2 regions of the Sporosarcina saromensis genome follow, and region 1 is predicted to be linked to the other one. Evidence: riboswitches for the same ligand, from Rfam matches in the RefSeq annotation. Region 1 holds a riboswitch; the other holds the start of a gene.

Region 1 (3,144 bases):
GACGGTAAAAATAACTTTAACAGATGAAGTGATTCAATTGAGAAGAGAGGTTGACAAACCGGTACCTGTCGGTGTGCATTTGTATTGCTTTATTTTACCGGACGGTACAGAGAATGAAAATCATTTCTTAGCGGTATCGAGCCTCATCTTCTTCCCGACAGATCACCAACAAGTGTTTACGGAATTCATCAAGCTATTTGAAAAGACAGATGGCCAAACGACTGAGCAATTTATGAAAGAACAAGGGATGTCGTTTTGGAAGATGCTTGCAAATGATAACTACGATGGCAGTGAATTCACCAACTTCGAAGCAGGTGTTTTACAGTCCATCATGGCATTTTTGGATAAGCATGAACAGGAATCAGACAAGCTGTTAGAGATTGTTGAAGACTTCCTCGTGGAACAACAACCGAATGCACGGAAAGAAGTTGCCATTGCTGCTGGTGCGATTCGTTTCGGACAAGAAAAAGGTCTTTTTGATTCGATTCAGATGACCGTAAAAGAGATCGCTGAATCGTTTGAAGTATCCCCTTCATCCATGAATAAGTATTATAAAGATCTGCTTGCGTATGAGGAACAGAAAGTCTGAGTTGAATAACGAGGGGAAGTGAAGTGAATCTAGCAAGCAAAGGGGTTTTGATTGGTGAGTAAGAATAACAAAAAGAAGTATTCGGATGACCAGTTGTTTGGGCAAGACGAGTATTTCTATTTTATCGCAGGCTACACAGAGTCCGGTTTTGCATATGGAAGAGGCAATTGCAGATGGTCGCGTAGATGAAAATAGAAAACCGAAAAAAAAGAAATTGTTGTGGATGAATTGTATCCATTTTGAATGAGAAATGTATATCTAGCTATGACAACGGTAAGGAAACTGTTTTATCAATATTTTATCTCCCACCAAAGTACGAGTTTGCAAGAATACATTTACAAATTCGCAAACTTCCACTATACTGGGCTCAACATAAAAAAGTGATGAATGACAATCCATTCCATCTAACTACATACCGTTTTCTACACTAGGGGTGCCCACTATGGCTGTGATGCGAGCAACTGCTCCGATTCCTTATTACCCGATCAAGATAATACTTGCGTGGGGAAGTGTAGTGACTTTCCGCGTTTTTTTACGATTGGACAAGTGGCTACATCTTCCGGGATGTAGTTTTTTTATGTAAAAAAATCGAGGAGGTTTTACAAATGAAGTGTGGCGTCAGTCCAATTATCGGATTCCGTTTCTCGTTGTATCCGATGGCGGCGAATTTTGTGGAAGTTATTAAGGGAGCACTTGAACAGACAGATACTTCAAACGTTTGGATGCATACCGATGATGTATCGACAGTGATCAGAGGGAAGCAGGTTCATGTATTCAATGTTGCGAAAGCGATTTGTTTACATGCAGCGAAAACGGGTGAACATGTTGCCATGTCAGGTACTTTTTCCGCTGGGTGTCCAGGAGATACAGCAGGCGACGCCTATTTGGATAAAGGGGATGAGGTGGCAAACACCGATGCTACGAAACAATACGTGTCATCCCAATTCGCGCTGTATCCGATGAATAACCCGGATTACATGGATGTCATTTATCGAGAGGTGGATCGTGCGAAGGAGCGTGGTGTGTTCAATGAATCCATGCACTATGCAAGCGGAATCCACGGAGATATTCATGATGTGTTTGCTTTTTATGAGGAATCCTTTACGCATGCGCGTTCTGAACAGCATAAGCATTTAGTGATGACGGTGTCGATGAGTATAAATAGCCCTTCACATGGAGGTCGATGAATATGTTGAAATCTTGGAAGTTAAAAGAAGTCGTTCTCATGTCTCTATTTTCTGTTGTGTTTGGCATTGTCTATTTACTGTTTTTACATGTCGGAAATATATGGGCTGGTTTTATTGGCCCAATTGCATATGAGTGGATTTTTGGTATTTGGTTCATTGTATCGATTATTTGTATGTACATTATTCGAAAACCCGGGGCTGCGGTCGTGTCAGAAACAATTGCTGCTGCGATAGAAGTATTGCTAGGGAATGCGGTTGGACCGAGATTGATTTTGGCAGGTTTGATTCAAGGATTAGGAGCAGAAGCGGCATTTGCAGCAACAGGTTATAAGCGATTTAACGTGTGGGTGCTCATGCTGGCAGGAATTGGCGCAGCTGTTTTCAGTTTTGTCTATGGGTATTTACTCGGAGGATTTGCTGTTTTCAGTACGGGCTATGTTGTGTTGATGTTGGCTATCCGGATTGTGAGTGGTGCAATGATTGCAGGTGTTGGCGGTAAAATGGTCGTTGATGGTTTATTGGCAACAGGATCCCTTAGAGGATATGCGATAACGAGATCCGTTAAAGGTGATGCCCGTGCCTGAAGTGATCGAGTTTGAAGATGTCTGTTTTCGTTATCCTGATGAAGAGAAATGGATCTTAGATAAGGTTTCATTATCTATAAAGCTTGGTGAAAAGGTAGTCATCACTGGACCGAGTGGAAGTGGGAAGACGACATTACTGTACGTATGCAATCGGTTGTATCCTGATAACTGTGATGGCATTATGACGGGTTCGGTGAAGTTGTTTGGTAGGGAAAGTAGTTCATATGCCCAAGGAGAAGTGAATCATCGTGTAGCAACTGTTTTTCAAGATCCAGATGCACAGTTTTGTATGTTGACGGTAGAGGAAGAGCTTGCCTTCACATTGGAGAATCTCGATGTTGACCTTAGTGTAATGGCTGAGAAGATAGATGCTGTGTTAACGATGACAGGATTAATTGAGTTTCGGCATGCTGTCATTCAGCAATTGTCTGGGGGAGAAAAGCAGCGGATTGCTACAGCTTGCGCATTGATTATGGAGCCGGATGTATTATTACTGGACGAGCCGATTTCCCATTTGGATCCGTATACGGCTAGAAAGTTTATTGCTTGGTTGGATGAATTGCAAAACCAAAAAGGATTTACAGTTGTGGCAATTGAGCACCGGCTGGATCTATGGGGGACGTTTTTTGATCGCGCGATTGAATTGCAAAGCATGGATCAAGTACCTCGACTGGAAAAGCGAAAAAGTAGTAGGCAAGTGGAACAATCTTTGCTCGTACAAGATGTGTCTACCCCTTATTTGAAGAAGACTTCATTTCATTTACAAAAAGGGGAAGTGGCAGTG
Region 2 (3,144 bases), 540 kb from region 1:
AAAGCAAGGTCCACATCATCGTTCACGATGAACGGAACACTATATTCCTTGCACAACTCTTGGCATTGTCGAGCAAATTCCAGCAATGCTTCGCCTCTTTTCGCACCCGGCCCTTTTTCTCGTAACTGAAAGCAAGTAATGCCGCCACGCAAAGCGCACTCGAGCACATGTAGAGGGTCCTGCGTTCCTGTATTCGTCGAACCCATTATGAAATAAAGTGCCAGTTGCTCTTTATTCAATTATGACAACCTCCTTTGCATCCTGCTTCAATCGATTATATGCCCAGTGATTCGTTGGCCCGTGACCTCCGCCTAATTGTAAGCCATCCGATATGGCCGCTTGAATAAATACCTTCGCTTCACGCACTGCTTCCTGCAAACTTTTTCCTTGCGCAATGAATGCAGTAATTGCGGCAGAAAACGTGCAACCCGTACCATGCGTATCTTTTGTAGCAATCCGTTCTGATTTTAACGTGAATGAATAGCCGTCTGCCCCGAAGAAAAAGTCTTCCGCAAACTGCGCATCATTGCTATGTCCGCCTTTTAAAATGACCGCTTTTGCCCCTGAACTAAGAATCCGGTTCGCTGCTTCTTCGTAATCAGCTGTCGACTGAATCGTCATATCCGCAAGCACTTCCGCTTCCGGAATATTCGGCGTGACGAGAGTAGCAAGAGGAAGTAAATGTGCTTTCAAAGCAGTAACGGCTTCATCTTTAAGTAAAGATGCGCCACCTTTTGCGATCATCACTGGATCAATCACGAGGGGTGGGCAGCCATTGTGCCTTAATGAAACTGCTACCGCCTCAATAATGTCTGCTGAAAATAGCATCCCTGTCTTCACGGCTCCTACTGAAAAATCGTCCAACACAGCTTGTATTTGAGCAGTTACACCTGCCGCCTCAATCGGGTAGACACCGTGTACGCCTAACGTATTTTGTGCAGTAACAGCCGTTAACGCGGACGTCCCGAATACACCAAGCTCTTGGAACGTCTTCAAATCTGCCTGTATACCAGCCCCCCCGCCACTATCTGAACCTGCAATTGTCAAAGCTACTGAAGTCATCTCAAATCCTCCTCTGTTATTGCATAAAGTGCGTTCAATAAATTCACAGCAAAGTCTCCTGGTCCAGTAGATAGTGCCGCTGCCTGTTCACCTGCTCTTTTATAAATAGCCAAAGCGTTTTCCGCTGCTTCCAACTTGTGATCGTCTGCCACTGCAACAAATGCAGCAACGACCGCACTTAACAGGCAACCTACGCCTGTGACACGTGTCATAAGTGAATGGCCCCCAGCAATTCGCACGACCCTTTTGCCGTCTGTAACAAGATCCTCAACACCGGTCACTGCAACAAGACAGCTGTATCGCGTCGCCACTTCAAGCGCGAGCTGTTCCAAATCTGCCTCTCCATCTCCTGCATCAACCCCTTTTGCTTGCCAATCAATTCCTGCAATTGCTGCAAGTTCCCCAGCGTTGCAACGAATAAGGGACACAGGAACTTTCTCTAAAATCGATAGGACAGCGGCTTTTCGGAATGAGGTCGCTCCAGCACCGACTGGATCGAGGATGACCGGAATGCCATTAGCCGCCGCACGCTCCCCAGCAAGGCACATCGCCTCGACACTGACCGCTTTAAGCGTACCGATATTCAATACGACAGCTGATGAAACAGCCGCCATATCCGCTGCTTCTTCAACCGCATCCGCCATGACAGGGGAAGCTCCTAGTGCAAGCAAGCCATTCGCTTGGAAATTCGCAACAACAATATTCGTAATGCAATGAATCAACGGTTTTTCATCTCGTAGTTTTTGTAAATACATCGTCAACATGCCTCCATATATGCAAAAAAGCCGCTCCTGACAGGGCGTCAAGAAGCGGCTTGCAAATTCAATGGATAGAAGTTGCGCACCCACTTCCCTCCGCTGGTATCAACCAGATCAGGTTCAAAGGGTCCGCGTATTCATACACGTCTCAGCCTAGCGCATTGCATGTTTCATTTGCTATCAGCTCTGTCCGATTTTTAATGTTTCACCATGATATACGCATAGTGAACATGAAATCGGTACGAGTGTTTTGCAAATTTACACACGTGCATAAGGCACCCCTAGTGGCAATTTTACGATTTGTTTTCAAAATTACTATAACATAGTTTCGCAGATTCGCAAGAAGGGCAAGGAAATAGTAATGGGTACATTCAAGCATGTTGATGCATATAAGCATACGCCATGTACGCGGATAGTGACTGGGACGCACAATCGTTAATGGATAGATCGTTCACTTTCGCATAAGCTGTTCAATTGATTGGTACGTTATGTTTAGCGATGTTGAAAGTTCCCCAAAATAGAGGTAAAGGGAGGCGCAAACATGTTATTTGAAATACAGTCTGTAAAGCATGAACATGATTTGATTTCATTCACATGGAATGATGTCGGAGGTTTTTACAACGTGTATAAAGATGGTGAACATGTCTATGAAGGAACCGTGCCGGAATTTCAAGACGGGGATTTCAAACATGGTAAATTCTATCATTACATGGTAGAACGTGTTGAGGATAATCAAGTCGTCGATGTCATTGCATTGCAAACGTCTGCTTTTGCTGAAGAAAAGAACGTCGAGAATCCCTTGCAATCTCTTGTCATGACGACAATCGTAGCGAAAACGCAAATCGCCTTGTCATGGGAAGGTATGAAGGACATAGAAGAATACGGCATTTATCGGAATGGAAAATTTGTAAAGATGGTCAACACAAATTGGTACATCGACCGGGATATTGACATGGACGAATCATACGACTATATGATTCGAGCAAGACGTCCGCTTGAAAAATCAGAGGAGCGTTTGACATCCGTTAAATCGGTTTTGTCTAATGTGTTTGGTTCGCTGCATCCCAATTCATCACGTAAGGAAGCTGCTATTGAAACATTTTCGACCGTCAAGTGGATCGGCAAGCCGCGAGAGCTTTTACAGCCAGTGAATGAAAGGGAAAAGACGTTGCATCCTATAGATCGATGGAAATTACGTTATACAACGTTTCTTGCAGAGGAATGGGTACGGAATCCAAATTTGTTGTCACCCAATCATTATTTCAAAGGAGACGCCCGTGACTTTGATCCGAATGGCGATGGTTTTCGTACGCGTGTCGATATT

What was found. A riboswitch is a leader RNA that binds a small molecule or an ion and turns the genes downstream of it on or off. The one in region 1 is predicted to bind thiamine pyrophosphate.
Region 2: another riboswitch for thiamine pyrophosphate. It lies ahead of thiM (hydroxyethylthiazole kinase); the one in region 1 lies ahead of ACVHUV_RS07290 (YkoF family thiamine/hydroxymethylpyrimidine-binding protein).

Annotation. Positions count from the first base shown of each region.
Region 1 covers NZ_CM142738.1:1,481,971-1,485,114, forward strand. The annotation lists gene ACVHUV_RS07280 (YecA family protein) at 1-589, shown strand, start outside; gene ACVHUV_RS07285 (hypothetical protein) at 644-778, shown strand; TPP riboswitch at 1,009-1,114, shown strand; gene ACVHUV_RS07290 (YkoF family thiamine/hydroxymethylpyrimidine-binding protein) at 1,195-1,776, shown strand; gene ACVHUV_RS07295 (ECF transporter S component) at 1,779-2,360, shown strand; gene ACVHUV_RS07300 (ABC transporter ATP-binding protein) at 2,347-3,144, shown strand, end outside.
Region 2 covers NZ_CM142738.1:937,066-940,209, forward strand. The annotation lists gene thiE (thiamine phosphate synthase) at 1-206, opposite strand, end outside; gene thiD (bifunctional hydroxymethylpyrimidine kinase/phosphomethylpyrimidine kinase) at 232-1,062, opposite strand; gene thiM (hydroxyethylthiazole kinase) at 1,059-1,817, opposite strand; TPP riboswitch at 1,895-2,113, opposite strand; gene ACVHUV_RS04570 (DUF3238 domain-containing protein) at 2,362-3,144, shown strand, end outside.